4 regions of the Janthinobacterium sp. GW823-FHT03B06 genome follow, and region 1 is predicted to be linked to each of the others. Evidence: predicted binding sites of a transcription regulator. Region 1 holds the regulator's gene; each other region holds the start of a gene.

Evidence for each region. Region 1 encodes sigma-54, which starts transcription at its own class of promoters, with help from an activator protein. Its sites were predicted from a motif close to TGGCANGNAANCTGCTTT; they were not measured.
Region 2: AC1RBA_RS00280 (urease accessory protein UreD) is a predicted target of sigma-54. The motif match lies at 4,785-4,802, and genes of this name have one in related genera.
Region 3: prpB (methylisocitrate lyase) is a predicted target of sigma-54. The motif match lies at 6,063-6,080, and genes of this name have one in related genera.
Region 4: AC1RBA_RS27560 (TorF family putative porin) is a predicted target of sigma-54. The motif match lies at 2,114-2,131, and genes of this name have one in related genera.

The regions. Positions count from the first base shown of each region.
Region 1 is NZ_JBXAJE010000003.1:192,657-200,451, reverse strand. Features, by position in the region: gene AC1RBA_RS11915 (KpsF/GutQ family sugar-phosphate isomerase) at 1-43, shown strand, start outside; gene AC1RBA_RS11910 (KdsC family phosphatase) at 43-576, shown strand; gene lptC (LPS export ABC transporter periplasmic protein LptC) at 619-1,230, shown strand; gene lptA (lipopolysaccharide transport periplasmic protein LptA) at 1,256-1,837, shown strand; gene lptB (LPS export ABC transporter ATP-binding protein) at 1,837-2,592, shown strand; gene AC1RBA_RS11890 (RNA polymerase factor sigma-54) at 2,597-4,075, shown strand; gene hpf (ribosome hibernation-promoting factor, HPF/YfiA family) at 4,145-4,504, shown strand; gene AC1RBA_RS11880 (enoyl-CoA hydratase/isomerase family protein) at 4,636-5,721, shown strand; gene rapZ (RNase adapter RapZ) at 5,722-6,585, opposite strand; gene hprK (HPr(Ser) kinase/phosphatase) at 6,752-7,687, opposite strand; gene AC1RBA_RS11865 (PTS sugar transporter subunit IIA) at 7,724-7,795, opposite strand, start outside.
Region 2 is NZ_JBXAJE010000001.1:55,658-63,452, forward strand. Features, by position in the region: gene AC1RBA_RS00265 (sensor histidine kinase) at 1-154, shown strand, start outside; gene AC1RBA_RS00270 (sensor histidine kinase) at 151-2,316, shown strand; gene AC1RBA_RS00275 (EAL domain-containing response regulator) at 2,492-4,702, shown strand; gene AC1RBA_RS00280 (urease accessory protein UreD) at 4,857-5,699, shown strand; gene AC1RBA_RS00285 (urease subunit gamma) at 5,725-6,027, shown strand; gene AC1RBA_RS00290 (urease subunit beta) at 6,051-6,380, shown strand; gene ureC (urease subunit alpha) at 6,382-7,795, shown strand, end outside.
Region 3 is NZ_JBXAJE010000001.1:122,286-130,080, reverse strand. Features, by position in the region: gene prpF (2-methylaconitate cis-trans isomerase PrpF) at 1-1,150, opposite strand, end outside; gene acnD (Fe/S-dependent 2-methylisocitrate dehydratase AcnD) at 1,271-3,865, opposite strand; gene prpC (bifunctional 2-methylcitrate synthase/citrate synthase) at 3,889-5,043, opposite strand; gene prpB (methylisocitrate lyase) at 5,113-6,000, opposite strand; gene AC1RBA_RS00585 (hypothetical protein) at 6,337-6,585, opposite strand; gene AC1RBA_RS00580 (hypothetical protein) at 6,708-6,944, opposite strand; gene AC1RBA_RS00575 (MBL fold metallo-hydrolase) at 7,123-7,795, shown strand, end outside.
Region 4 is NZ_JBXAJE010000015.1:1,219-9,013, forward strand. Features, by position in the region: gene AC1RBA_RS27550 (YifB family Mg chelatase-like AAA ATPase) at 47-1,567, opposite strand; gene AC1RBA_RS27555 (accessory factor UbiK family protein) at 1,687-1,941, opposite strand; gene AC1RBA_RS27560 (TorF family putative porin) at 2,212-2,979, shown strand; gene AC1RBA_RS27565 (P-II family nitrogen regulator) at 2,991-3,329, shown strand; gene AC1RBA_RS27570 (ammonium transporter) at 3,341-4,879, shown strand; gene gshA (glutamate--cysteine ligase) at 5,083-6,381, shown strand; gene gshB (glutathione synthase) at 6,479-7,435, shown strand; gene AC1RBA_RS27585 (PTS sugar transporter subunit IIA) at 7,448-7,795, shown strand, end outside.

The DNA.
Region 1 (7,795 bases):
CGCCCTGCATATCCATGATCTGACGCAAGCGAAGGTGATCTGATGGAGAGCGTAGCGGACAACCTGGCGCGCGCGGCCAAGGTCAAACTGATGATCTTTGACGTCGACGGCGTGCTTACCGACGGCAGCCTGCATTTCGGCCCGGACGGCGAAATGATGAAAACGTTTAATGTGTATGATGGCCTGGGCATCAAGCTGCTGCAGGAATCCGGTGTGCAGACGGCCATCATCAGCGCGCGCCGCTCGGCCATCACGGCACGCCGCGCGCAAGACCTGGGCATTACCCATGTGCACCAGGGCGGTCACGACAAGCTGACGCCGTTTCGCGAACTGCTGGCGCTGACGGGCTTGACGGAAGAGCAATGCGGCTACATCGGCGACGACGTCATCGATGCGCCCATCCTGCGTCGCGTGGGCTTTGCCGTCAGCGTGCCGGGCGGGCGTCCGGAAGCGCAGGGCCTGGCACACCATGTGACGCAGGCCGGCGGCGGCCGCGGCGCGGTGCGCGAAATCTGTGAATTCCTGCTGCGCGCCCAGGACAACTATGCGCGCGTCATGGCGCCGTTCCTGGAGTGAGGTGCGCCTTGCCGCCAGTGACCTATGAAAGAGTGAAACCCTATGCGTAAGCCAGGAGGCGCCCATCGCTGGCGCATGATTTTTACCCTGCTGGGCGCGGTCGTCGTCGCGCTGGCCAGCTTTTGGCTGCTTGAAGTGATGAACAAGAATGGCCAGGACATCAAGGCCAGCAAGAATTTGGGTGAGCCCGACTATTTCATCACCAATTTCAGCCTGGTGCGCATGGACTTGACGGGTAAGCCCAGCTATATCGTGTCGGGCAACAAGCTCACGCATTATCCGGCCGACGATTCGTCCGATATCGACCAGCCCTTCGTGCGCAAGCTCACGCCGGGCATGCCGCCGTTGAACATGAATGCGGAACTGGCGCATATCGACCAGGACAATACCCGGCTGCAACTGCACCGCAAGGTCGTGATCGACCGCGTGGCCAGTCCGAAGGCGCAGAACCTGACCGTGAGGACGGAAGCGCTGACGGTGTTTCCGGACGAAGAAAGAATGGAAACGGACGTGCCTGTCGATATCCTGACGGGCGCCTCGCGCATCAATGGTATCGGCATGAAGGCCAATAACGCCACCGGCGTGGTGGAAGTGCAGAATGCCTTGCGCATGGTCCTCCCGCCGAAACCGCGCCCGGCCGCGGCGGCAAAATGACAGAATGAAACAAGGAAACCATACTATGAAGAACATCTTGCTGTTGAGCGTATTTTCTCTGGCCCTCATGGGCGTGGCGCATGCCGAGAAGGCCGATTCCGAGAAGGAAGCCGTCATCACGGCGCGTAGCGGCCACGTCGATGACGTCAAGCAGATTCGTACCCTGACGGGCGACGTCGTGCTGGTCAAGGGCACGCTGACCATGAAGGCGGGCCGGGCCCTGATCACGGAAGACCCGCAAGGCTACCAGTTCATCACCTTCTGGGCAGATCCCGGCAAGCTGGCCACGTTCCGCCAGAAGCGCGATGGCGCCGGCGACCTGTGGGTCGAAGGCGAAGCGGAGCGCGTGGAATACGACAACAAGACGGAAGTGGTGAAACTGTTTTCCAAGGCCAAGCTGACGCGCCTGGAGGGCACGAAAGTGACCGATGTGGCCAATGGCGCCTTCATCTCGTATGACAGCCGCAAGGAAGTATTCAAGATGGAAAATTCCGACAGCGGCACCAGCACCTCCGATGGCGGCAGCGTGCGCATGGTGATCCAGCCGAAGACCAAGGCGCCCGCGGCGGAGAGAGCGCCGGCCACACCTGTGCCAGGAACGAAATAATGGACAATACCCGTTGCGGCAGCACCCTGATCGTTCGCGGACTGCAGAAAACCTATGGCAAGCGGCAGGTCGTGCATGATGTCTCGCTGCAAGTCGAATGCGGCGAAGTGGTGGGGCTGCTGGGCCCGAACGGCGCCGGCAAGACCACCTCGTTCTACATGATCGTCGGCCTGGTGCCGTCGGATGGCGGCAGCATCGACATCAGCGGCGTGGACATTTCCAGCCTGCCGATCCACCGCCGCGCGCAGATGGGCCTGTCGTATCTGCCGCAGGAGGCGTCCGTGTTCCGCAAGCTGACGGTGGAAGACAATATCCGCGCCGTGCTGGAAATCCAGACCGTCGAAGGCCGTCCTTTGAAGAAGGCCGAGATCGAGGAACGCCTGGATAAACTGCTGGCCGACTTGCAGATTGAAAAGTTGCGCGAGAACCAGGCGCTGTCCCTGTCGGGCGGCGAGCGCCGCCGCGTGGAAATCGCCCGCGCCCTGGCCACCGATCCCCGTTTCGTGCTGCTCGACGAACCGTTCGCCGGCGTCGACCCGATCGCCGTGATCGAGATCCAGCGCATCGTGCGCTTCTTGAAGGAGCGCAATATCGGCGTGCTGATCACCGATCATAATGTGCGCGAGACGCTGGGTATTTGCGACCGTGCCTACATCATCAACCAGGGCTCGGTACTGGCGTCGGGACGCCCCGACGACATCATCGCGAACGAGTCGGTACGCCGGGTCTATCTGGGCGAACACTTCCGCATGTAAGCCAATGAAACAATCATTGCAGCTGCGCACTTCGCAGCACCTGGCACTGACGCCGCAGTTGCAGCAATCGATACGCCTGTTGCAATTGTCTACTCTGGAATTGCATCAGGAACTCGAGCAACTGCTGACGGACAATCCCTTGCTCGAGCGCCTCGACGATCCGCTCGACCGTTCGCTGCGCCTGCTGTCCGACGGGGCCTTGAGCTCCACGGCCGCGCCGGCCGAAGCGCCGCCCCAGCCGCCAGGCCAGGAGGCGCCCGCGGCGCCGGCCGAAGCGGAAACCTTTGACGGCGAGGCGGGCGAGGGCCCGGCCGCCGCGGATGGCGGCGACAGCGACTGGAGCGAAGCGAGCCGGGGCAAGGCGCCCGACGACGAAGATTCCCGCCCGCAACTGGAGGCCCATCACTGTACCCTGCGCGAACACCTGATGGAGCAGATGCGCGTGACGGTGCTCGAATTGCGCGACCGCGCGCTGGTCGAGCTGATCATCGACGCGCTCGACGACAATGGCTACCTGGAAGAGTCGCTCGACGACATCCTGGCGCGCCTGCCGGAAGAGCTGGAAATCGATGCCGACGAGATGCGCACGGCCTTGTCGCTGCTGCAAAGTTTTGATCCGCCCGGCGTGGGCGCGCGCAATGCGTCCGAATGCCTGGCGCTGCAAATCAAGCGCTTGCCGCACATCGCCATGGTGACGCGGCGCATGGCCCTCGTCATCGTGGAAAAGCACCTGGCCTGGTTTGCCCAGCGCGATTTCAACAAGCTGAAAAAAGCCCTCGATTGCGACGATGAAGACTTGCGTGAAGCGCAGACGGTAATTCGCCAGTGCAACCCGCATCCGGGCGCCGTGTTCGCTGCGGACGTGTCCGATTACGTGGTGCCCGACGTCGTCGTCAAGCGCGCGCGCAATGGCTGGCAAGTGACCCTGAACAACGACGTCATGCCGCGCCTGCGCGTCAACGCCATGTACGCCAACTTGCTCAAGCAGGGCAAGGGCGAGGGCGCCATGGGTGCACAGTTGCAGGAAGCCAAGTGGCTGATCAAGAATATGCGCCAGCGCTTCGACACGATTCTGCGCGTGGCGCAGGCGATAGTAGAAAGACAAAAGAACTTTTTTTCGCATGGGGCCGTTGCCATGCGCCCCCTTGTGCTCCGTGAAATAGCTGATACACTGGGTTTACACGAGAGTACTATCTCGCGGGTAACAACTCAAAAGTACATGCTGACCCCGCACGGCATGTTCGAGTTGAAATATTTCTTTGGTAGCCACGTCGCCACCGAAGCGGGGGGCGAAGCGTCATCGACGGCGATACGGGCATTGATCGTGCAACTGACAGGAGCAGAAGACCCTAAAAATCCTTTATCCGACAGTAAGATTGCGGACATGCTGGGGGAACAAGGCATGGTGATTGCGCGACGTACTGTTGCCAAATACCGGGAAGCGTTAAAAATTCCGCCAGTGAGCCTGCGTAAGTGTTTGTAAGTTTTTTTCGGTTCCTCTGCGGGCCGGATACGATGGACCGCACGAACCCGATCATCTTTAGGAGTGTGTATGAATCTCACCATCAGCGGACATCATCTCGAAGTGACACCAGCCATCCGTGAATACGTACAAACGAAGCTGGAGCGCGTGAAACGTCATTTCGATCAAGTTATCGATATCGCCGTGATTCTGACCGTGGATAACCTCAAAGAGAAAGAAAAACGTCAAAAGGCCGAAGTCAACCTGCGTCTGAGTGGCAAAACTGTCTATGTGGAAAGCCTGGCGCACGACCTGTATGCCGCGATCGATACCCTGATCGACAAGCTCGATAGGCAAGTGATGAAATACAAAACCAAAGTGCAAGGGCACGGTAAAGAGGCGATCAAGCATCTGCCAGACAGTTCGGAAGAAGAATTCGCCCCCGCCTAAGCGGCCCGCGACTTTCAACCGGCTGTGATCAACTAAGGGCGCACATTGCGCCCTTTTTTGCGTCCAGCGAAACGCAATGTTCGCCGCGCAGGCGCTAGAATGTTTGCACTTTCACTTCTTTCCTGCCTGCCATGAGCGACCTCGTCCAGATTTCCATCCGCCACCGCACGGGCCACATCGTGCTCGACCGTCCGAAAGCCTTGAATTCCCTGTCGCTGGAGATGGTGCGCGCCCTGAGCGCGGCCTTGCTGGCCTGGCGCGACGATCCGCAGGTGGACGCCGTGGTGATCCGCTCCAGCAGCGAAAAAGCCCTGTGCGCGGGTGGCGACATCCGTTTCTTTTACGACGCGGGCCTGGCCACGCCGCAGGGCGGCAGCGCCTTGCTGGAAGATTTCTTTACGGAAGAATATGCTTTAAATCATCTGATTCACTTCTACCCGAAACCGTATATCGCCGTCATGGATGGGGTGGTGATGGGCGGCGGCATGGGCGTGGCGCAAGCGGGGCCCGGCAACCGCCTGCGCATCGTCACGGGCCGCACGCGCATGGCTATGCCGGAAGTCAATATCGGCCTGTTCCCCGACGTGGGCGGCAGTTACTTTTTATCCCGTCTGGCGGGTCAGCTGGGCCTGTACCTGGGCTTGACGGGTTTGACGATCAACGCGGCCGACGCCCTGTACACGGGCCTGGCCGACGTGTATCTGCCCGAGGCGCAGATGGGGGCGCTGCTGGCCCTGTTCGAGTCCACGCCGGGCGAAGGCTTGCCGGTCGCCATCAAGGCGCTGGCGGCGCCTTTCCAGGCCGAGGCGGGCGCTTCCCCCCTGGCCACGGCGCGCGCGGCGCTGGACCGCCACTTCAGCGCGGGTTCGGTGGCCGCCATCATGGCCTCGCTGGCGCAGGATGACGGCGCGTTCGCGGCGAAGGCGCTGGCGGCCATGCGCCTGCGCTCGCCCTTGATGATGTCGGTGACCCTGGAGTTGCTGCAGCGGGGCGCCCACCTGGGCGTGGCCGATTGCCTGCGCATGGAGCGCACGGTGGTGCGCCACAATTTCGAACATGGCGAAGTGCTCGAGGGCGTGCGCGCGCTGGTGGTCGACAAGGACAATGCGCCGCGCTGGCAGCCTGCCAGCCTGGACGGGGTCGACGCGGCCATGGTGGCGCGTTTCTTCGCCCCCGTCTGGCCGGCGCAAGCCCATCCGCTGCGCCACCTCGACTGATTAAGAACGCTCGCGGTGGCGCAGCACGACTCTTTCTTTGGGGCCGAAATACTGCGCCAGCCGTTCCGCCATGTACACGGAGCGGTGCTGGCCGCCCGTGCAGCCCAGCGCCACCGTCAGGTAGCTGCGGTTGTCGGACTTGAACGACGGCAGCCATTTCTCGATGAAGGCGCGAATGTCGGCCAGCAGCTCCAGCGCGCTCGGTTGCGCGTCGAGGAAGGCGATCACGGGCGCGTCGCGGCCGTCGAGCGGGCGCAGGGCCAGGTCGTAATAGGGATTGGGCAAGGCCCGCACGTCGAAGACGAAATCGGCATCGAGCGGCACGCCCAGCTTGAAGGCGAACGATTCGAAGAACAGGGTCAGCGGCGCGCGCTCTGAGGCGACGATATCCTTGATCCACGCGCGCAGTTTGTTGGCGCTCAGGTCCGAGGTATCGATCACATGGCCCAGCTGTTCGATGGCCGACAGGCGTTCGCGTTCTTCCGAGATGCACTCGATCAGGGTGCGGCGGCTGGCCGGATTCTGGTTCGGACGCAACTCGTGCGACAGCGGATGGCTGCGCCGCGTTTCCGAGAAGCGCGCCACCAGCGAATGCGTGGTGGCTGTCAGGAACATGACCTTGACGTCATGCCCCTGGTCGCGCAACAGCGCGACATTGTGCGGCAAGCTGACGAGCGATTCGGCGCTGCGCGCATCGACGGCGACGGCCAGTTGCGGCGTGCCTTCGTCGAGCAAGGTTTGCACCAGGCTCGGCAGCAAGGCCGGCGGCAGGTTGTCGACGCAATAGTAGCCGGTATCTTCCAGCACATTGAGCGCGACGGATTTACCGGAGCCGGATATTCCGGTGATAAGGACGATATGCATAGCCCGATCATACAATAAAGACCGGCACCGCGCTCCCGATGCAATTATCTTTACAAATTATTGCAATTTGGGCTGTGATATTTCTTTGCTGCACGCGCCAACAATGCTGTCGGATTACGCGGGGCCTTGCCCCACCTCGGCGGCCCCGCTAATCCGACCTACGTTGCTAATCGCCGCTCATGGCGAGGCGTTGCCGTTCCATGAACTCCTGCAAGGTATCGATGCCGCGCAGTTGCAGAATCGTGTTGCGCACGGCCGCTTCCAGCAGGACGGCGATGTTGCGGCCGGCGGCGACGGGGATGACGACCTTGCGCACGGGCAGACCGAGTACGTCTTCCGTGGGAAACAGGAAAGGCAGGCGCTCGACTTCCTCTTCCAGCGCGTTGCGGCGCACCAGATGGACGATCAGTTTCAGGCGCATCTTGCGGCGCACGGCCGTTTCGCCAAAGATGGCCTTGATGTCGAGCAAGCCCAGGCCCCGCACTTCCAGCAGGTTTTGCAGCAGGGGCGGGCAGCGGCCTTCGATCATGTTCGGCGCGATGCGCGAGAATTCGACGGCGTCGTCGGCCACCAGGCCGTGGCTGCGCGAAATCAGCTCCAGCCCCAGCTCGCTCTTGCCCAGGCCCGAATCGCCCGTGATCAGCACGCCCACGCCCAGCACGTCCATGAACACGCCATGCATGATGATGCGCTGCGCCAGTTTTTTCGACAGGTAGACGCGCAGAAAGTCGATCACTTGCGCGGCCGGCAGCGGGGTGGAGAACAGGGGGATGTTTTGCTCGTCGCAGATGGCGAGGATGTCGGGCGGCGTTTCCAGCCCTTGCGCGATGATCAGCGCGGGCGGACCGCCGGCGATCAGTTCGCCGATCACGTGGGTACGCGTGTTGACCTTCAGGCGCTGATAGTAGTTGATTTCCTGGTGACCGAAGACCTGGATGCGGCCCGGATGGATCAGGTTCAAGTGGCCTACCTGGTCGGCGGCCGACGAGACGTCGCCCGAGATCAGGCGCTCGCCGCCGGGGAAGCCGGCGAACCAGCCCAGTTGCAGACTTTCACGATTATCGTCGTACAGGCGTTGTATCGTCAGCGGCGTTTGCAACATGGCAGTCTTCTTCAGGAGTGGAGGAATACCTGAAGTTTAACCCGCCGCTTGCAGACTGGGTTGCCAATTGACGATGCGCGAATGCACGGATTTCGGTTCCGGATCCGT
Region 2 (7,795 bases), on a different contig from region 1:
TTTGCGGCGCAGCGCCATCGTGCTGGCCGGCGTGGCGACCAGCCTGCCGCAGCTGACCGCGCACATCGCCGCCATGCTGGAGCAGCACCAGTACCAGCCGCTGTGCGCCCTGCTGGCGCAGCCAACCAGCGAGCCGCAGGGCGAAGGCGCATGACGCCATACGCCCCCAAAGATGCGCGCCTGGGCGGCGTCTCCATCGTGCTGGCCGTCAGCGTAGCGCTGACCTTTGTCGTCACCGCGCTGCTGCTGGTGTTTGCCGTGCTGTTTTACCAGTCCGAACGCGAGCAGCGCTGGCAGCAGCTGCAGGGCAGCCTGTCCGTGAGCGCGGACCAGCTGGCCGTGGCCATCGAACTGCCATTGTGGAATCTCGATGAAAAGCAGATGCAGGCCATCATGCGCAGCATGCTGGGCAAGCGCGACCTGGTGGCCAGTTCCCTCACGCCGGGCATCGGCAAGGAAGCGCTGGTCCTGCGCCGCACTGCGTCCGGCGCCATCGGCAGCTTTTCTTCGCTGTCCGCGGAACCCGGCTGGCTGGTGCAGCGGCGCCCCGTGACGATGGGCGGACAGGTCATCGGCAGCGTGGCCGTGTATGCGACGCCGGCCCTGCTGCACGCGCAGCTGCGCCAGCGCGCGCTGGGCATCGGCGCCATGATCGTGGCGCTCGACGTGATCCTCGTGGCCAGCATCTGGCTGCTGATGTGGTGTCTGATGCTCAAGCCCCTGAAGGCGATCGGCCAGTATGCGGCCGGCATCCAGGCGGGGCAGGGCGAAGCGCCCGGCACGCCGCCGAAAGCGTGGTTCCTGGGCGAGCTGCGCACCTTGTACCGTTCCATCCGCGACATGGTGGCGCTGCTCGACAGCCGCTACCGCGCCCTGCAGCGCAGCGAGGAGCGCGTGCAGATGGCCACCGGCGCGGCCAGCATCGGCATCTGGGACTGGAACGTCAGCAGCGATGCCTTGCAGTGGGATGAGCAGATGTATGCGCAGTTCAAGGCCGACGCGGAAAGCGGCATGGCGCCGGCGGCGATCTGGCGCAGGGCGCTGGTGCCGGACGACGTGCCCGCCGCCAAGGAGGCCCTGCGCGCCGCGCTGGGTGCCGGCCAGGCGTTCACGCACGAATACCGCATCCTGTGGCCCGATGGCGCCATCCGCTACATCAAGGCCGATGCCGTGATCTTCCGCGACGGCCAGGGCCGCCCCATGCGCCTGGTGGGCTCGAACTACGACATCACGGCGCACCGCGAGGCGGAACTGGAACTGCTGCGCCACCGCCATCACCTGGAAGAACTGGTGGCCGAGCGCACGAGCGCCCTGTCGGTGGCCGTCAGCCAGGCGCAGGCGGCGAACCGCGCCAAGAGCACCTTCCTGGCGAACATGAGCCATGAACTGCGCACGCCCTTGAATTCCGTGATCGGCTTTTCGCGCCTGATGGCCGCCTCGCCGAACATGCAGGACGATGAGAAGCGCAATCTGGCCATTATCCACCGCTCGGGCAACCATTTGCTCACCCTGATCAATGAAATTCTCGAACTGTCGAAGGGCGAGGCGGGGCGCCTGCAGGCACAGACGGCCGTGGTGGCGCTGGCGCCGCTGCTGCAGGAAGTGATGGACATGCTGGGCATGCGCGCCGAGCAGCAGGGGCTGGCCCTGCGCCTCGACTGCGCGAACCTGCCGGCGGCCGTGGTGCTCGATGCGACACGCTTGCGCCAGGTGCTGCTGAACCTGATGTCAAACGCCGTCAAGTTCGCCGGCGGCGGCGAAGTCACCCTGCGCGTGCGCGGCGAGCGGCGCGCTGGCGACCAATGGGGGCTGTCGTTCGCCGTCAGCGACACGGGCATCGGCATCGCCCCGGAGGACCAGCAGCGCATCTTCGAGCCCTTCGTGCAGGCCGACAGCGCGGGACCGAAGGATGGCACGGGGCTGGGCCTGGCCATCTCGCGCGAATTCGTGCAGCTGATGAACGGCGAACTGACGGTGGAGTCGACGCCGGGGCAGGGCGCCACCTTCCGCTTCAGCATCCCCGCGCAGGCGGCCGAAGCGCCCGTGCCGGCGCCTGTGCCGCTGCCCGTGGCGCAGGCGCCCGAGGCGTTGCCGGCACTGCGGGCACAAGACTTGCTGCTGCTGACGGGGGAAGAACGCGCCGCCTTGCTGGTGGCGCTGCGCGAATTGAACCTGGCCAGGGTGGCCCTGCTGCTGGCGGCCTTGCCAGCGGTGGCGGCGCCGTTGCTGGCGCCGCTGCAGGCCATGCTCGACCAGCATCAGTACCGCCAGCTGTGCGGCTTGCTGGAAAATGAGGGGGCGCTGGCGCACACGTAAAAGTGTGGGCTGACAACATCGGTTTCGCTGAAAAGACGGACTAAGTAGGGCCGATGGATGGTGCTAAATTGCAATAAAGATTATGATGATAGTACGTAGTTCATCGCAAAGAAAATGTCTTGTCCAGCGTGGCAACGGACCGCCGCGCCTCATCCAAAGCTGAGAGAACTGCTACATGCACCGCGATTTTTCGGAAGTGAATTCGAAGGGCGAAGTACTGATCGTTGAAGATACGCCGGCTTCGCTGAAGCTGTTGAGCGATTTGCTGGGCGGCGCCGGCTACGCGGTGCGCCAGGCGCCGAACGGCGAACTGGCCCTGTGGACGGCCCAGGCGCGCCCGCCGGAGCTGATCCTGCTCGACGTGCGCATGCCCGGCCTCGACGGCTTTGAAGTGTGCCGCCGCCTGAAGGAGATACCGTCCCTGCAGCAGGTGCCGGTGATCTTCCTGTCGGCCCAGTACGATACGGACGACAAGGTGCGCGGCTTTGCGCTGGGCGCCGTCGATTTCATCGCCAAGCCCTTCCAGGCCGAGGAAATCCTCGCCCGCACCGATGCCCATGTGCGTCTGGCGCGGGCGCAGCTGCAGCTGGCGCAGGAGCGCGCCAACCTGGAACGCCGGGTGGCCGAACGCACGGCCGAACTGGAACAGGTGGCCAGCACGCTGGCGCGCGAAGTGCAGATCCGCCGCGCCAATGAAGAATTGCTGCGCCTGTCGGGCCAGGTCTTCGAAGCCACCCAGGACGCCATCCTGATCACGGATCCGGCCGGCATCATCGTCACGGCCAATCCCGCCTTTACCCGCATCACCGGCTACGCGGCGCAGGAAGTGGTGGGCACGGACATCATGCGCCTGCATGCCGAATACACGGGCGAAGCGGTGCTGCTGGCCTTGCGCCAGGGCTTGCGCAGCAGCGGCTGCTGGTCGGGCGAGGTGCAGACGCGGCGCAAGAGCGGCGACACCTATCCCTGCCTGCTCAGCGTCTCCACCGTGCACGGGCCCGATGGCGCCGTCGTCAACTATGTGGGCGTCTTCCTCGACATCAGCGAGCGCAAGGCCGAGCAGCATCTGATCGATTTCCTCTCCTACCACGACGCGCTGACGGGCTTGCCGAACCGCGTGCTGCTGCGCGAGCGCTTCGAACAGGCGCGCGCGAACGCCGTGCGCGACAGCCAGCAGGTGGTGCTGATGTGCCTGGACCTGGACCGCTTCAAGAACATCAACGATTCGCACGGCCAGGCCGTCGGCGACAAGGCGCTGCAAGTGGTGGCGCGCTTCCTGTCCGGCTGCGTGCGCGAGGGCGACACTGTGGTGCGCCAGGGCGGCGACGAATTCCAGATCCTGCTGCAGGACGATGCCCTGCTGGGACGTACCTTGGGGCTGGCGCAAACCATCCTGGCCGGCTTGCGCGAAGAATTGAGTGTTGACGGCGAGCGCCTGGCGCTGACCACCAGCATCGGCATCGCCATGTGCCCGGCAGACGGCGACAGCCTCGACGACGTGCTGCGCCACGCCGACACGGCCCTCGTGCGCGCCAAGGAAATGGGGCGCGACCATTACGCCTTCTTCACGGAGCGCATGGGCAGCGATATCCGCGCCCGCCTGGCCATGCAGCAGCAGCTGCGCGGCGCCATCGGCCGCGATGAATTTGAAGTGCACTACCAGCCGCAGATGTGCTTGCGCACGGGCGCCATGCTGGGTGCGGAAGCGTTATTGCGCTGGAATAATCCTGTGCTGGGCAAGGTGCCGCCCGGCCTGTTCATCGCGCTGGCCGAGGAATATGGCTTGATCACGGCCATCGGCGAATGGGTGCTTGAAAGCGTGTGCGCGCAGATCCGTGTGTGGCACGATGCGGGCCTGGGCAGCATCAAGGTGGCCGTCAACCTGTCCGGCAAGCAGTTCGCGCAGGACCGCACGGTGCCCTTCGTCGAGGCGGCCCTGCGCAAGTACGGCATCGCGCCCGCCTGCCTGGGCATCGAGATCACGGAAAGCACGGTGATGGGCGACCCGGACAAGGCCGTGGCGGCCCTCACGCGCCTGAAGGACATCGGCGTAGGCATTTCGCTCGACGACTTCGGCACCGGCTATTCCAGCCTCGGTTACCTGAAGCGCTTTCCCATCGACGTGCTGAAGATCGACAAATCTTTTGTCGACGACGTCACCACCAGCAGCAGCGACGCGGCCATCGCCCGTTCCGTCATCTCGCTGGCGCACAACCTCGACATGCGCGTCATCGCCGAAGGCGTGGAAACGCGCGAGCAGGTCGCCTTCCTGACGGAACACGGCTGCGATGAAATGCAGGGCTATTATTTCAGCCGCCCCCTGGGCGCCGCACTGTTTACGGCCTTGCTGCGCGAACGGCGCACCCTGGCCATGGCCCAGGCATAAGCGCCGCGGTGCGGTCGCTGCACCATGCCGGTGCATTCGCTGCAACGCGGTGCACGATTCTCACGTTTCCTTCACCTGATGCTGGCACATATCCTGCTTAGGTAATCGCTTATTTACGCGATTGCCCCGCATGCCAGACAGCAGCCATCCAGTCATGCCTCCACCAGCCAGCGCACACGGCGCCTGGCAGGCGCACCTGCGCCTGGGCTTCGCGCTGCACGATGGCGTCAGCCGCCTTGTCGAGCGCACGCACAGCGGCCCCCTGCGCGTGCAAAAGCCCCTGTATCCGGAAGGCGATGCCGTCTGCCACGCCATCATCATCCATCCGCCCGGCGGCGTGGTGGGCGGCGACCAGCTGGCCGTCGACGCCACGGCGGGCGAGGGCGCGCACGCCTTGCTCACGTCACCGGGCGCCGCCAAATGGTACCGCGCCAACGGCCATGTCTCGGGCCAGCACATCGTGCTGCGCGCAGGCAGCGGCGCTGCCATCGAGTGGCTGCCGCAGGAGAGCATCTTCTTCGACCAGGCCTGCGTGCGCCTGCGACATGAGGTGGACCTGGCGGCGGACGCCGGCTACATCGGCTGCGACATCGTTTGCCTGGGCCGCAGCGCCGCAGGCGAAATTTTTAATACGGGCAGCATCAGCCAGCAGGTGCAGATCCGCCGCGGCGGCAAGCTGCTGTGGTGGGAGCAGGGCGTGCTGGCCGCCGGCGGCGCCCTGATGGCCAGCCCGCTGGGATTGGGCGGGCACACGGTATGCGCCACCCTGATCGCCGTCGGCCGGCCCGTTTCTTCCGCCGTGCTGGCGGCCGTGCGCGACATCGCCGTGCCGGCCGGCGCCGCGTTTGGCGCCACGCACATGAAATCGCTGGTGGTGGTGCGCCTGCTGTGCGGCGACAGCGAGGCGGCGCGCCGCATCATGCTGGCCGCCTGGCAGTTGCTGCGCCCCGCCATGCTGGGACGCGACGCCGTCGTGCCCCGCATCTGGAACACTTAATCAGGAAAGAAGCGCAAGGAAAACCATGGACCTGACTCCCCGCGAAAAAGACAAGCTGCTCATTTTTACGGCCGCGCTGCTGGCCGAACGGCGCCTGGCGCGCGGCTTGAAATTGAATTACCCGGAAGCGGTGGCCCTGATCAGCGCCGCCATCATGGAGGGCGCGCGCGACGGCAAGTCGGTGGCGCAGCTGATGTCGGACGGCACCAGGATACTCTCGCGCGCCGACGTCATGGACGGCATCGCCGAGATGATCCCCGACATCCAGGTGGAAGCGACTTTCCCCGATGGCAGCAAGCTGGTGACCGTGCACCACCCGATACCGTAGTTTTTTTTGCGAAGGAGCCCCTCATGACCCCAGGCGAATACCAGTTGGAAGAAGGCGAAATCAGCTTGAACGCGGGGCGCGCCACGGCCACCGTGGTGGTGGCCAACCGCGGCGACCGGCCCATCCAGGTCGGCTCGCACTTCCACTTTTTTGAAGTCAACCCGGCGCTGGCCTTCGAGCGCTGGCGCGCCTACGGCATGCGCCTGAACATCACGGCCGGCACGGCCGTGCGCTTCGAGCCGGGCCAGCAGCGTACGGTGGAACTGGTGGCGCTGGCGGGCGAGCGCAAGGTGTTCGGCTTCAATGGCGCAGTGATGGGCGAACTGCAAGACACACCACCGGGAAAGGATTGAGATGGCCAGCATTCCCCGCGGCGCGTATGCCGAGATGTTCGGCCCCACCAAGGGCGACCGCATCCGCCTGGCCGACACGGAACTGTTCATCGAGATCGAGCATGACTACGCGATCTACGGCGAAGAAGTGAAATTCGGCGGCGGCAAGGTGATCCGCGACGGCATGGGCCAGTCGCAGCGCTGCGCGGCCGAGGTGATGGACACCGTCATCACGAATGCCGTCATCCTCGACCACTGGGGCATCGTGAAGGCCGACATCGGCCTGAAAAACGGTCTGATTTTCGGCATCGGCAAGGCGGGCAACCCGGACATCCAGCCCGGCGTCACCCTGGCCATCGGCGGCGCCACGGAAATCATCGCTGGCGAAGGCATGATCGTCACGGCCGGCGGCGTCGACACGCACATCCACTTCATCTGCCCGCAGCAGATCGAGGAAGCGCTGATGAGCGGCGTGACCACCATGCTGGGCGGCGGCACGGGGCCGGCCGTGGGCACGGCCGCCACCACGTGCACGCCGGGACCGTGGCACTTGCACGCCATGCTGACGGCCGCCGACGCCTTTCCGATGAACCTGGGCTTCATGGGCAAAGGTAACGTCAGCTTGCCGCTGCCCCTGGAAGAACAGGTGCGCGCGGGCGCCATCGGCCTGAAACTGCACGAGGACTGGGGCAGCACGCCGGCCGCCATCGACAATTGCCTGTCCGTCGCGGACCGCATGGATATCCAGGTGGCGCTGCACAGCGACACCCTCAACGAGGGCGGATTTCTCGAGCACACCCTGGCCGCCTTCAAGGACCGCACCATCCACACGTTTCACACGGAAGGGGCGGGCGGCGGCCATGCGCCCGACATCATCGCCGCCGTGGGCCAGTCCAACGTGTTGCCGTCGTCGACCAATCCCACGCGCCCCTTCACCGTCAACACGCTCGACGAGCACCTGGACATGCTGATGGTATGCCACCACCTGGACCCGGCCATTGCCGAAGACGTGGCCTTTGCCGAGTCGCGCATCCGCCGCGAAACCATCGCCGCCGAAGATATCTTGCACGATATCGGCGCCATCTCGATGATGTCGTCCGATTCGCAAGCGATGGGCCGCGTCGGCGAAGTGATCATGCGCACGTGGCAGACGGCGCACAAGATGAAGGTGCAGCGGGGCGCCCTGGCGCCCGACACGGCGCGCAGCGACAATTTCCGCGCCAGGCGCTACATCGCCAAGTACACGATCAACCCGGCCATCACGCACGGGATATCGCACGTGGTCGGTTCCATCGAGGCGGGCAAGATCGCCGACATCGTCCTGTGGAAACCCGCGTTTTTCGGCGTCAAGCCGTCGATGATTTTAAAAGGCGGCATGATCGCCGCCGCGCAGATGGGCGACCCGAACGCCTCGATTCCCACGCCGCAGCCCGTGC
Region 3 (7,795 bases), on a different contig from region 1:
CGCTGCGGCTCATGATGGCCTTGGTGACGCGCCATTGGCCATCGACCTGCTGCGCTTGCGCGCCCACCGTCAGGGTGCCCGACGGGTGGCCGAAGCGCACCGAGTTGCGGGGTCCGCCGCCCGCTGCCAGGTTCACCAGGGTGCCGGGAATAGCCGCCGCCGTGCCGATGGCAACTGCCGCCGTGCCCATCATGGCGTGGTGCAGCTTGCCCATGGACAGAGCGCGCACGAGCAGGTCGATGTCGCCCGCCTCCACCTTTTTTCCGCTCGACGACACATAGCCGGCCGGTTTGGCGACAAAGGCCACCTTCGGCGTGTGCTGGCGCTTCGCCGCTTCATCGAGATGGGAAATCAAACCCATGCGCAGCGCGCCATGCGCGCGGATGGTCTCGAAGCGGGCCAGCGCGGCCGGATCGCCATTGACGGCGTCCTGCAGTTCCGTGCCCGTGTAGCCGATGGCGTCCGCATCGACGAAAATCGTCGGGATGCCCGCGTTGATCATCGTGACTTTCAACACGCCGATGCCGGGCACGTCGAGGTCATCGACGAGATTGCCGGTAGGGAACATGGCCGAGCTGCCACCATCGCCGCCCTCCTCGTCCGCGGCCGGATCGAGAAATTCCAGCTTCACTTCGGCGGCCGGGAAGGTCACGCCATCGAGTTCGAAGTCGCCCGTTTCCTGGACTTCGCCCTGCGTCATGGGCACGTGGGCGATGATGGTCTTGCCGATATTGGCTTGCCAGATGCGCACCGTGGCGATGCCGTCGGCAGGCACGCGGGCGGCGTCCACCAGGCCGCTGGCGATGGCGAACGAGCCGACGGCGGCCGACAGGTTGCCGCAGTTGCCGCTCCAGTCGACAAAAGGCTTGTCGATCGAGACCTGGCCGAACAGGTAGTCGACGTCGTGCTCCGGCTGCGTACTTTTCGCCAGAATCACCGTCTTGCTGGTGCTCGACGTGGCGCCGCCCATGCCGTCGATCTGCTTGCCGTAAGGGTCGGGACTGCCGATCACGCGCAGCAGCAAGGCGTCGCGCGCCGCGCCCGGCACTTGCGCGCTGGCGGGCAAATCCTGCAGACGGAAGAACACGCCCTTGCTGGTGCCGCCGCGCATATAGGTGGCGGGGATCTTGATTTGGGGTACGTGGGTCATGAATTTTCCTGGAAGAGGTAGGTCGGATTAGCGTGGCTTAGCCACGCGTAATCCGACACATTGTTGGCGCGTTTCGGCAGATAAGGTCGGATTACGCGCAAGCGCTAGTCCGACCTACCGTTACGCGGCTTTCGAAGATTCGAGGAAATCCTGCGCGAATCGTTGAAGAACGCCGCCCGCCTCGTAGATCGACACCTCTTCCGCCGTATCGAGGCGGCAGGTGACGGGCACTTCGACCTTGTCGCCGTTCTTGCGGTGGATGACGAGGGTCAAGGTGGAGCGCGGCGTGCGCTCGCCCACGACGTCGTAGGTTTCGCTGCCGTCCAGGCCCAGGGTCTTGCGGTTCACGCCAGGCAGGAATTCCAGCGGCAGCACGCCCATGCCCACCAGGTTGGTGCGGTGGATGCGTTCAAAACCTTCGGCCACGATGGCTTCCACGCCCGCCAGGCGCACGCCCTTGGCGGCCCAGTCGCGCGAGGAACCCTGGCCATAGTCGGCGCCGGCGATGATGATCAGGGGTTGCTTGCGCTCCAGGTACACCTCGATGGCTTCCCACATGCGCGAGATTTTTCCTTCCGGCTCGATGCGCGTGAGCGAACCGGCCTTCACTTTGCCGTCCTCGATGACCATCTCGTTCTTCAAGGTCGGATTGGCGAACGTGGCGCGCTGCGCCGTCAAATGGTCGCCCCGGTGCGTGGCGTAGGAATTGAAGTCTTCCTCGGGCAAACCCATCTTCGCCAGGTATTCGCCGGCCGCGCTGTCGAGCATGATGGCGTTCGATGGCGACAAGTGATCCGTCGTGATGTTGTCGCCCAGGACGGCCAGCGGACGCATGCCTTTCAAGGGGCGCGCGCCTGCCAGCGCGCCTTCCCAGTACGGCGGACGGCGGATATACGTCGTCTGCGGACGCCAGTCGTACAGCGGGCTGACCTTGATGCCGTCATCCGCCTGCGCGGCGAACATGGGGATATACACCTTGCGGAACTGCTCCGGCTTGACGCTGGACGCGACGATGGCGTCGATTTCCTCGTCCGACGGCCAGATATCCTTGAGCAGAATCGGCTTGCCATCGGCGTCATGGCCCAGCACATCCTTCTCGATATCGAAGCGGATGGTACCGGCGATCGCGTAGGCCACCACCAGCGGCGGCGAGGCGAGGAAAGCCTGCTTCGCGTACGGGTGGATGCGGCCGTCGAAGTTGCGGTTGCCCGACAGGACGGCCGTGGCGTACAGGTCGCGCGATACCACTTCTTCCTGGATCACGGGGTCGAGCGCGCCCGACATGCCGTTGCACGAGGTGCAGGCGAAAGCCACGACGCCAAAGCCCAATGCTTCGAGTTCCGGCATCAGGCCCGCTTCCTGCAGGTACAGTTCCACGGTTTTCGAGCCGGGCGCCAGCGACGATTTGACCCACGGCTTGCGCGTCAGGCCCAGGCGGTTCGCATTGCGCGCGATCAGGCCGGCCGCGATCATGTTGCGCGGGTTGTTCGTATTGGTGCAGCTGGTGATGGCGGCGATGATCACGGCGCCGTCCGGCATCTTGCCCGGCTCGTTTTCCACCACGCCGGAAATCCCGCGCGCGGCCAGTTCCGACGTCGGCACGCGGTTGTGCGGATTCGACGGCCCGGCGATATTGCGCACGACGGACGACAGGTCGAAGCTCAAGACGCGCTCGTACTGCGCGTCCACCAGGCTGTCTGCCCACAGGCCCGTCTCCTTGGCGTACAGCTCCACCAGTTTCACCAGTTCGTCGTCGCGGCCCGTCAGCTTCAGGTACTTGATGGTTTGCGCGTCAATGTAGAACATGGCGGCCGTGGCGCCGAATTCCGGCGCCATGTTGGAAATCGTGGCGCGGTCGCCCAGGGTCAGGTGCGATGCGCCTTCGCCGAAGAATTCCAGGTAGGACGAGACGACCTTCTGCTTGCGCAAAAATTCCGTCAGCGCCAGCACGGTGTCGGTCGCCGTGATGCCCGGCTGTGGTTTACCCGTCAGCTTGACGCCGATGATATCGGGCAGTCGCATCCACGAGGCGCGGCCCAGCATCACGCTTTCCGCTTCCAGGCCGCCCACGCCGATGGCGATCACGCCCAGCGCATCGACCATCGGTGTATGCGAATCCGTGCCCACCAGGGTGTCGGGATAGGCCACGCCATTTTGCACCTGGATCACGGGCGACATGCGCTCGAGGTTAATCTGGTGCAGGATACCGTTACCGGGCGGGATCACGTCGACGTTTTTAAACGCTTTCTTGGTCCAGTCGATGAAGTCGAAACGGTCTTCGTTGCGGCGGTCTTCGATGGCGCGGTTCTTGGCGAAGGCGTCGGGGTCGAAACCGCCGCATTCGACGGCCAGCGAATGGTCCACTACCAGCTGCGTGGGAACCACCGGATTGACCAGGGCCGGGTCGCCGCCCTGGGCCGCGATGGCGTCGCGCAGGCCGGCCAGGTCGACCAGGGCCGTCTGGCCCAGGATGTCATGGCAGACGACGCGGGCGGGAAACCACGGAAAATCGAGGTCGCGGCGGCGTTCGATGAACTGGCTCAGCGAGGCGTTCAGGGTGGCCGGGTCGCAGCGGCGCACGAGGTTTTCGGCCAGCACGCGCGAGGTGTAGGGCAAGGTGGCATAGGCGCCTGGGGCGATCGCATCGACGGCGGCGCGCGTGTCGAAGTAGTCCAGCCCTGTTCCCGGCAAGGGTTTGCGGTACAGGGTATTCATGGGGGTACTCATTGCGGTGCTCATTATTTACGGTCCTTGATTGGCACGAATTCCAGGTCTTCCGGGCCGACGTAGTTGGCGCTCGGGCGGATGATCTTGTTGTCGATGCGCTGTTCGATGATGTGGGCAGCCCAGCCCGAGGTGCGCGAGATGACGAACAGAGGCGTGAACATCGCCGTCGGCACGCCCATCATGTGGTAGGACACGGCCGAGAACCAGTCCAGGTTCGGGAACATGTTCTTGATTTCCCACATGACCGATTCCAGGCGCTCGGCGATGTCGAACATCTTGGTCGATCCCGCTTCCTGCGACAGCGAACGCGCCACTTCCTTGATGACTTTATTGCGCGGGTCCGAAATCGTGTAGACGGGGTGGCCGAAGCCGATCACCACTTCCTTGTTGGCGACGCGTTCGCGGATATCCGCTTCCGCTTCGTCGGCATTGTCGTAGCGCTTCTGGATGTCCAGCGCCACTTCGTTGGCGCCGCCGTGTTTCGGGCCGCGCAGCGCGCCGATGGCGCCCGTGATGGCCGAATGGATGTCCGAACCCGTGCCGGCGATGACGCGGCTGGTGAAGGTCGACGCGTTGAATTCGTGTTCCGCATACAGGATCAGCGACGTGTGCATGGCTTTTTCCCACGACGCCGACGGTTTTTCGCCGTGCAGCAAGTGCAGGAAGTGGCCGCCGATCGAGTCGTCGTCCGTTTCCACTTCGATGCGCTTGCCGTTATGGCTGTAGTGGTACCAGTACAGCAGCATGGAGCCGAACGACGCCATCAGGCGGTCGGCGATGTCGCGCGCGCCCGGTGCGTTATGGTCGTCTTTTTCCGGCAGGGTGCAGCCGAGCACGGACACGCCCGTGCGCATCACGTCCATCGGGTGGGCGGCGGCGGGCAGCGCTTCCAGCGCCGCTTTCACTGCCGATGGCAAGCCGCGCAAGGATTTCAGTTTGGCCTTGTAGCCTTTCAGTTCGGCGGAAGTCGGCAGCTTGCCGTGCACCAGCAGGTAGGCGATTTCCTCGAATTCGCAGCTGTCGGCCACGTCCAGGATGTCGTAGCCGCGGTAGTGCAAATCGTTGCCGGTCTTGCCGACCGAGCACAGCGCCGTGTTGCCGGCGGTGACGCCGGACAGGGCGACGGATTTTTTAGGCTTGAAAGTGGCGGCTTGCGGTGCGGTCATTGTATTCTCCAGATTGAATAGTCTCGGGTGCGTCACTGCGGGACCGGCATGCGGTCCCTGTTTCTTTACTTATTTCTTTTGCGCGGCGAACAGCGCGTCGAGTTTTTGCTCGAAATCATGATAGTTGATCGATTCATACAGCTCCATGCGCGTCTGCATGGTGTCGACGACATTCTTTTGCGTACCGTCGCGGCGCAGCGCCTGGTAGACGTTTTCCGCCGCCTTGTTCATGGCGCGGAAGGCGGACAGCGGGTACAGGGCCAGGCCCACGTGGGCGCTGCGCAGTTCGTCCAGCGTGAACAGCGGCGTGGCACCGAATTCCGTGATGTTGGCCAGGATCGGCACGTTGACGGCCTTGGCAAACGTGGCGTACATGTCCAGGTCCGTGATGGCTTCCGGGAAGATCATGTCGGCGCCCGCTTCGACGCAGGCGACGGCGCGTTCCAGTGCCGCTTCCAAGCCATCGACGGCCAGCGCATCGGTGCGCGCCATGATGACGAAATTCGGGTCCGTGCGCGCATCGACGGCCGCCTTGATGCGGTCGACCATCTCTTCCTTGCTGACGATTTCCTTGCCCGGACGGTGGCCGCAGCGCTTGGCGCCCACCTGGTCTTCGATGTGCAGGCCGGCCGCGCCGAACTTGATCATCGATTTCACCGTGCGCGCCACGTTGAAGGCGGAGGAACCGAAGCCCGTGTCCGCGTCGACCAGCAGCGGCAGGTCGCATACGTCGGTGATGCGGCGGATGTCGGTCAGCACGTCGTCCAGGCTGGAAATGCCCAGGTCTGGCAAGCCCAGCGAGCCGGCCGCGACGCCGCCGCCGGACAGGTAGATGGCCTTATAGCCGGCGCGCTTGGCCAGCAAGGCGTGGTTGGCGTTGATGGCGCCGACGACTTGCAACGGGGATTCTTCCTGGACGGCCTTGCGGAATGCGGCACCTGCTGAGTATTGAGTCATGTGTTCACCTTATGGGTTTCGGATGGTCCCGAATGTTTCATGGAGTGGCTATGAGCATTGGTATTGCAAATGCCGTGCCAGCACCATGCGCTCGCGCGGAAAATGCGCCACGGCACAGTGAAAACCAGGGAAATGGCCACGTATCGGCGCTGCACGCGTTGTCACGCCAGGGAACAGCGATGTCACGATTCAGGCCAATGATGTTTCAAATATGTTTCAATCATTCCATTTGAAACATTGAAACATGAAATATGAAACATATGAGACTGCCACCGGCGACGCGCATAAAAAAACAGCCGGCGGGCGCCGGCTGCAGATTTGCCGGAAATTCAAGGACTAGGCCAGCCGCACCAGCGGATTGGCGATGATGTTGTCGATCTGGCGCACGGCTTCTTCGCAGGCGGCGGCAATGGCGCCCTCCTCGTCGTCGCGCACGAATTGCATGGTCGAGCCTTCGAACACCTCCAGGCCTTCCGCCGTGGCGCGTTCGATGTCGCAGCTGGCCGACCATTTGCCATCGGTGGTGGGCACGGCCAGGGGAACGATTTCCCAGCCTTTATAGTGAATTTTAGAACTGCTATTCATGGGGTGCCTCCTTTGACTGACTCAATACTGGAAATCGTAGCATGAAGCGTGACCGCTAGCGACGTGTTTCACGCGCCGGCGCGCGGTCAGGCCGACTTTCAGGCTAAACGATTTACGCTGGCTCAAGGACGCAGCAGATTATCCACTTCCGTCCTGGCCACTTCCAGGCCCGCCGTGCAGGCGGTCTCGGGCGCCGCGTAGCCGCCCAGGGTACGGCTGCGCGTGATCGCCTGCGCTTCCGGCTCACCGTCGCGCTGCAGGCGGTAGGTAAAATCCCATAAATCGTCGTTATCCTTTTGCGGGGTCACGGAAATCGTAAAACCGCGGTACTGTTCGCTGCGTGCAGTGATATCGTTCATGAATTCCTCCTTGGAAGAATGAGGTTACCATGCTGCAAGCGCGAGCGTGCGCACGGCTGCGACGGAGGCATGCATGCCTGCTTATCTGTTTTCCGCATGTCAAATGTCAATTTGCAGCATTTTTTTAGCGAACTCTGGCGATATAATGCCATTCCCTTGCCCGTCCCTTGCCGCCGCGATGACTCCACAAATCCAAGCCTTCTTCGACCCGACCACCGCCACCGTCACCTACGTTGTCTACGAAGCGGATGGACGGGACTGCGCCATCATCGATTCCGTGCTCGACTACGACCCGAAGGCGGGCCGCACCTCCACCGCCTCGGCCGACAAGGTAATCGCCTTCGTGCGCGAACACGGCTTGCAGTGCCGCTGGCTGCTGGAAACCCACGCGCACGCCGATCATCTTTCCGCCGCGCCCTACCTGCAGCAGCAGCTGGGCGGCGACGTGGCCATCGGCGCCGCCATCCAGACGGTGCAGCAGGCCTTCGCGGCCGTCTATCACCAGGACGGCGCCAAAGCCGACGGTTCGCAGTTCGACCAGCTGTTCGCGCCAGACCAGGTGTTTCATATCGGCAAACTGGAAGTACGCGCCCTGCACGTGCCCGGCCACACGCCGGCCGACTTGGCGTACCAGATCGGCGACGCCGTTTTCGTGGGCGACACCTTGTTCATGCCGGACGTAGGCTCGGCCCGCTGCGACTTCCCCGGCGGTTCCGCTACCCTGCTGTACCGCTCCGTGCAGCGCTTGCTGGCCCTGCCGCCGCAGACGCGGCTGTTCATGTGCCACGATTACCCGCCCAACGGCCGCGAGGCGCGCTGGGAAGTGACGGTGGCCGAACAGCGCGCCAGCA
Region 4 (7,795 bases), on a different contig from region 1:
CCGCCAGTCGCGCGCAATCGTGCACGTGTGGCACTTACGGGCCGCCTTATATTTCACGCAGCACGCGCCGGTACTGGATCGCTTCGGCGACGTGCGGCTGTGTGATGCCGGGGCTAGCCTCCAGGTCCGCGATGCTGCGCGCCACGCGCAGTACGCGGTGGTAGGTACGCGCCGACCAGTGCAATCGCGCCATGGCGCCGTGCAGCAGCTGTTCGCCATGCGCTTCCAGGCGACAATGCTGTTCGATTTCCGTGCTGCTCAGGCGCTGATTCGCCTTTCCCTGGCGTGCCAGCTGCAGGGCAAAGGCTGCCGCTACCCGCGTGGCGATGGCTTGCGTGCTTTCTCCGGCACCGGCGTGCCGGCCCAGCGCCGTCGGCGCCATGGCGGCTACTTCAATCTGCAGGTCGATACGGTCGAGCAGCGGGCCGGACAGGCGGCTGTGATAACGGAGCACGGCGTCCGGCGTGCAGCGGCAACGTCCCGAAGCGTGGCCCAGATAGCCGCACGGGCAGGGATTCATGGCGGCGATCAGCTGGAAGCGGGCGGGAAACTCGGCCTGACGGGCCGCGCGTGAAATGTTGATCACGCCCGATTCCATGGGCTGGCGCAGCACATCGAGCACCCGGCGCTGGAATTCGGCGATTTCATCGAGAAACAGCACGCCGCAGTGCGCGAGCGAGATTTCTCCGGGGCGCGGCACGTTGCCGCCGCCCACCAGGGCCACGCCGGACGCCGTCTGGTGCGGGGCACGATAGGGGCGGCGTTTCCAGTGTTCCACCTTGAAGTGGCCGCCCAGCGAATGCACGGCGGCCGATTCCAGCGCCTCTTCGTCGCTCATGGGCGGCAGCACGCCGGGAAAACGGCTGGCCAGCATGGTCTTGCCCGCGCCCGGCGGCCCGACCATCAGGACGTTATGGCCGCCCGCGGCCGCCACTTCCAGCGCCCGCCGCGCCTGCTGCTGCCCTTGCACATCGGCAAAGTCGGGATACGGAAAGACGTGCGCTGCCAGCATGGGCTGATGGCGTTGCAGGGAGGTCTGGCTGCCGTGCGTGGCAAAATGCGCGCAGACTTCGAGCAGGCTGTGGGCGGGATAGATGCAGGCATCGCTGACGAGCGCCGCCTCGTCCGCATTCGCCTGCGGCAGGATGAAGGCGCGTGGCGCACCCGCAGGGCTGCGCTGCATGGCAAAGGTCATGGCCAGGGCGCCGCGGATGGGCCGCAACTGGCCAGAGAGCGACAGTTCGCCCGCGAATTCGTAGTGATGTAATTGGTCGCCCGGCAACTGGCCCGAGGCGGCCAGGATACCCAAGGCAATAGGCAGGTCGAAGCGCCCCGATTCCTTGGGCAAGTCTGCCGGCGCCAGGTTGGCCGTGATGCGCCGCGCCGGCATCTCAAAGCCGCAGTTTTGCAGCGCGGCACGGACGCGGTCGCGCGATTCCTTCACTTCCGTATCCGGCAGGCCGACTATCGTAAACGAAGGCAAACCGTTGGCAAGGTGGACTTCGACACTTACCTCGGGCGCTTCCATGCCGGCCAGGGCGCGGCTTTTCAGGACGGCCAGACTCATCAAACTCCCCTGTGGCGCGGGCGCGGGCAGTCTCAGTCTAGCGCGTGAAACGCCGTCAGGCTTGAGCTATGCCAGCAAGGCCGTCAATAACGTGGTCTGGCTGGCGTCACCTTACAACCTTACACCTTGGCCTTGGGCTCGTTCAGACGCGTTTCCAGTTCGATCAGGCGCAATTCCAGTGCGTCGAGCTTGGCGCGGGTCTTGGCCAGCACTTGCGCCTGAATATCGAATTCCTCGCGCGTGACGAGATCGAGGCGGGCGAAGCCCTGGGTCATCATCGATTTCACGTTTTTCTCGATATCCTTGGCCGGCGAGTTCTCGATGGCCTGGTGGATCTTGCCTTGCAAGTCGTTAAAGAAGGTATTCATGTCCATGTTCAGTCCTTTTATGGTGCGGCATGTGCATCGCACCATTGCGGTGCACAGCGGTGTTAATCTGGTGCGAAAATAGGCAAATCCACAACGCTTCAGCAGCGTATTTCCGCATGCCCAGCGGCTTGCACGGTATGTATGGCCGGAAACGCACCTGTCAAGGTGGCAAGAGAGCTGGCACGTATTCTGCTAAAGAAGGTATGAACGCTTTGTGATCTCCAGCCAAGATTTTAAACCTCAACCGCTTTAAAAGTTCAATAAAAGGGAATCGCCATGAAGAATCTGTCCAAGAACATGACTTTAGCTGCAGCGTTGACGCTGGCCATGACCGCCTTGTGCGGCAGCGCCATGGCCCAGGATGCAGTGGCGGCGCCTGCTGCGGCCGAAGCCGTACCTGATAACGTGGTGAGCTACAACGTGGCGCTGACCAGCGACTACCGCTACCGTGGCGTGTCGCAAAGCCGTCTCGACCCTGCCATCAGCGGCGGCGCCGACTATACCCACAATCCGACGGGTTTGTACGTGGGGACCTGGCTGTCGAGCATCAAATGGATCAAAGACGGCGGCGGCGATACCAACCTGGAATGGGATATCTACGGCGGCAAACGTGGCGAGATCAGCAACGATTTCACCTACGATGTGGGCGGCCTGTACTACTTCTATCCCTCGAATGGGCTGAGCACCAACGCGAACACCTTCGAACTGTACGGCCAGCTCGGCTATGGCCCGGCCTACATCAAGTACTCGCATTCGACCAGTAATCTGTTCGGCGTGCCTGACAGCAAGAACAGCGGCTACCTCGATGTGGGTGCCAACGTCGATGTGCACGATGGCTACATGCTGAACCTGCATGCCGGACGCCAGAAGGTCGCGCACAACGATTCCCTCAGCTATAACGATTACAAGATCGGCGTGACCAAGGATTTCGGCGTGGTGACCGTGGCTCTGGCCGCCGTCAAGGCCAACATCACGTCGCTGGCACCGAATGGCAAGAATCTGGCGAAATCCGGTCTCGTGCTGACCGTATCCAAAACCTTTTAAGCGAGACTGCCATGAAAATGATTACTGCAATCATTAAACCGTTCAAACTGGACGAAGTACGCGAAGCCTTGTCGGCTATCAATGTGCAAGGCATTACCGTCACCGAAGTCAAAGGTTTCGGCCGCCAGAAAGGCCATACGGAACTCTACCGTGGCGCCGAGTATGTCGTTGATTTTTTGCCAAAAACCAAGATTGAAGCAGCCGTCGATGACGCCATTGTCGACCAGGCCATCGAAGCGATCGAAGGCGCCGCGCGTACCGGTAAAATCGGCGACGGCAAGATTTTCGTCTACAACCTGGAACAAGTCATCCGCATCCGTACCGGTGAAACCGGCAACGAAGCGCTCTAAGGGGAATATTGATGCGTAAAAATATAACAAAATTGCTCGCTGGGTTTGCCTGTCTGTGTGCGTTTGGCGTCGCCGCGCCGAGCTTTGCCGATGCCCCCGCCAAGACGGAGGCGGCCACGACCACGGCCGTCGCCGCTCCCGCCGTCACGCCCGTGCCTGAAGCCGCAGCACCGGCTGCTGCTGCGCCGGCCGCTGCCGCTGCAGCGCCAGCCGCCGCACCCGTCGCCAACAAGGGCGATACCAGCTTCATGATGATTTCCACCTTGCTGGTGATCTTGATGACCATCCCCGGCCTGGCCCTGTTCTACGGCGGCCTGGTGCGCTCGAAGAACATGCTGTCGGTGCTGATGCAAGTGTTCATGGTGTTCGCGCTGGTCATCGTGCTGTGGTGTATTTACGGTTACTCGGTCGCCTTCACGGAAAAAACCGCCTTCTTCGGTGGCTTCGACCGCCTGTTCCTGAACGGTATCTGGGATCCGGCCAAGGGCACGTTTGCCGCCGCCGCCACCTTCAGCAAGGGTGTCGTCATTCCCGAGTTCGTCTTCGTCGCCTTCCAGGGCACGTTTGCCGCCATCACCTGCGCACTGATCGTCGGCGCCTTTGCCGAGCGCGCCAAGTTTGCCGCCGTGCTGGCCTTCGTCGTGCTGTGGTTCACGTTCGCCTACCTGCCGGCCGCCCACATGGTGTGGTTCTGGACCGGTCCTGACCTGATCACCAATGCCGCCACCTCGGCCAGCGAAGCCCTGAAAGCGGGCTGGATCTGGCAAAAAGGCGCGCTGGACTTCGCCGGCGGCACCGTGGTGCACATCAATGCCGCCGTCGCCGGCCTGGTGGGCGCGATCATGATCGGCAAGCGCGTCGGCTACGGCCGCGAATCGATGGCGCCGCACTCGCTGACGATGACCATGATCGGCGCCTCGCTGCTGTGGGTGGGCTGGTTCGGTTTCAATGCCGGTTCCTCGCTGGAAGCGGGCGACGTGGCGGCTCTGGCCTTCGTCAACACCTTGCTGGCCACTGCCGCCGCCACCCTGTCGTGGGTATTTGGCGAGTGGATCAGCAAAGGCAAGCCATCCATGCTCGGTGGCGCGTCCGGCGCCGTGGCCGGCCTGGTGGCGATCACCCCGGCGGCCGGCTTTGTCGGCCCGATGGGCGGCCTGGTCATCGGCCTGCTGGCCGGTATCGTCTGCCTGTGGGGCGTGAATGGCCTGAAACGCCTGATCGGCGCCGACGATTCGCTCGACGTGTTCGGCGTGCATGGCGTGGGCGGTATCCTCGGTGCCTTGCTGACGGGCGTGTTTGCTGCACCACAATTGGGCGGCCAGGGCATCTTCGACTATGTCACCAACAAGATGTCGGCCGATCCGTATTCGATCGGTCATCAGGTGTGGGTGCAGGCGCAAGCGGTCGGCACCACCATCCTGTGGTCGGCCGTCGTCTCCGTCGTCGCCTATAAACTGGTCGACATCGTCATCGGCTTGCGCGTACCGGAAGAAGAAGAGCGCGAAGGCCTCGACATCACCAGCCATGGCGAGCAAGCGTATCATGGTTAAATAACAAGGATCTGGCATGCCAGCGCCCCGGCGCGGCATGTCCGGCCAGAAAGGCGCCTCATTGAGGTGCCTTTTTTTCGTTGTGGGAATGGAAAAGGTCTTTAAAACAAGGGTTTTGCCCCGATTTGGGGTACTTACACGGTAATATAGTCGGCAGTTCTGTGTGCTTTTTTGAATACTGCACATAATTTAAGGATGTAACTATGGTTCCCCATCTCGTCACGGCCCTGACCGGACCGCTGCTCGACCTCGAAAAAAAGATTCTGGCCGCGACGCCGGCCATTGAGCGCTGGTTTCGCATGGAGTGGCAAGAACACACGCCGCCCTTCTATTGCTCGGTAGACTTGCGTAACGCCGGCTACAAACTGGCGCCCGTCGATACCAATCTGTTCCCTGGCGGTTTCCATAACCTGGCCACGGAAATGCTGCCCCTGTCCGTGCAGGCCGCCATGGCTGCCATCGACAAGTATTGCCCGGACGCCCGCAACCTGCTGATCGTGCCGGAATTGCACAACACCACGCCGCAATACCTGCAGAACGTGGCGCGCCTGATGCAAATCTTCCGCCAGACGGGACTGCACGTGCGCTTCGGTTCGTGGTCGCCCGAGATCACCCAGCCGACACCCTTGGCGTTGCCGGATGGCAACATGCTCGTCATCGAGCCCCTCGTGCGCCTGAACAACGGTCGCCGCCTGGGCTTGAAGGATTTCGACCCGTGCACGATTCTGCTGAATAACGACTTGTCGGACGGCATCCCCGATATCTTGCAAAATATTCATGAACAAAGCTTGCTGCCGCCCTTGCACGCGGGCTGGGCTTTGCGCCGCAAGAGCAACCACTACACGGCCTACGATGAAGTGGTGAAAAAATTCGGCAAGATGATCGATGTCGACCCGTGGATGCTCAATCCCTTCCACGCCAAGTGCAGCGACGTCAATTTCCAGGAAGGCGAGGGCGAAGACGCGCTGGCCGCCAGCGTCGATGTGCTGCTGGCCAAGATCCGCAAGAAATACAAGGAATACGGCATCAAGGAAAAGCCCTTCGTCATCGTCAAGCCCGATGCGGGCACGTATGGCACGGGCATCATGACGGTGCGTGACGCCAGCGAAGTGCGCGACCTGTCGCGCAAGCAGCGCGACAAGATGTCCATCGTCAAGGATGGCAAGGTCGTCACCGACGTCATCATCCAGGAAGGCGTGCCCACGTTTGAAAGCATCAAGGATGCCGTGGCCGAACCCGTCGTCTACATGATCGACCGCTATGTGGTGGGCGGTTTCTACCGCGTGCACGCGGAAAAGGGCGTCGACCAGAATCTGAACGCCCCAGGCTCGCAGTACGTGCCGCTGGCGTTTGCCCAGCAGCATGCCGTGCCGGACTTGAAGGCCAAGCCGGGCACGGCCGCGCCGAACCGCTTCTATGTGTATGGCGTGGTGGCGCGCCTGGCCTTGCTGGCCGCGTCGCTGGAAATGGAGCGCACGGACCCGAATCCCGAGGTGTATTGATCGCTCCCTGCAGCTTGCCGGGCGCGGTGACTACCGCACCTGGCGATCTCGGCTAGAATCAAGCATTCCTTATCCAGGCTCCCCGATTGGACGCACCATGAAAATTGCATTCCTTGCCGACCCGCTGGCAGGCTTCAAGACTTACAAAGATTCCACCTTCGCCATGATGCGCGAGGCGGCCAAGCGCGGCCACGCCGTGTACGCGTTCGAACAGAAGGACATGGCGCTGGAAGAGGGCATCGTCACGGCACGGGTAAAACACATCGCGCTGACGGGCGACGAACACGACTGGTACAAGGTCGTCTCGACCGAGGAAGTGCGCCTGTCGGCCCTGGACGCCATCATCGAGCGCAAGGACCCGCCGTTCGACATGGAATACGTGTACGGCACGTATTTGCTGGAACTGGCGGAAAAGCAGGGCGCGCACGTCTTCAACAAGCCGTCCGCCATCCGCGACAACAATGAAAAGCTGGCCATTGCCCAGTTTTCCGAATTCACGTCGCCGACCCTGGTGACGTCGGATGAAGCGCGCCTGCGCGCCTTCCACGCCAAGCACCAGGACGTCATCTTCAAGCCGCTCGACGGCATGGGCGGCACGGGCATCTTCCGCGTCAAGGCCGATGGCCTGAACCTGGGCGCCATCATCGAGACCTTGAGCGAGAACGGCGCGCAGACCATCATGGCGCAGCGTTTCATCGCCGACATCGTCAAGGGCGACAAGCGCATCCTCGTCATCGGCGGCAAGCCGGTGCCGTTTTCGCTGGCGCGCATCCCGCAGGCGGGCGAAGTGCGGGGCAACCTGGCCGCCGGCGGCACGGGCGTGGCGCAACCATTGACGGCGCGCGACCTGGAAATCGCAGAAAAGCTGGGCCCGATCCTGGCCGCGCGTGGCCTGATGCTGGTAGGATTGGACGTGATCGGCGACTATCTGACGGAAGTCAATGTCACCAGCCCGACCTGCTTCCAGGAAATCATGCAGCAGACGGGTTTTGACGTGGCTGCCATGTTTGTCGACGCCGTCGAGCATGGCGTTGCGCAAGCGCAGCAGCGCTAGAGGGTATTGACTATGGTAGGGATTTTGCTCATGACACATGCACCGCTGGGACAGGCTTTCATCGCTGCCTGCGCGCATGTGTTTCGCGGTCCAACGGAGCGGTTTGAAGCCATCGACGTCGTCGCCGACCAGGACCTGGCGGAAGTGCAAAAGCTGGCGTCGGACGCCATCTGCCGCCTCGACGACGGTTCCGGCGTGCTGGTGATTACCGACGTGAAGGGCGGCACGCCGTCGAACTGCTGCAACAAGCTGGCCGATGCGGGCAGGGTGGAAGTCATCGCCGGCATCAGCCTGCCGATGCTGCTGCGCGCCATCACGTATCGCCGCGACACGCTCGACGTGGTGGTGGAGATGGCGCTG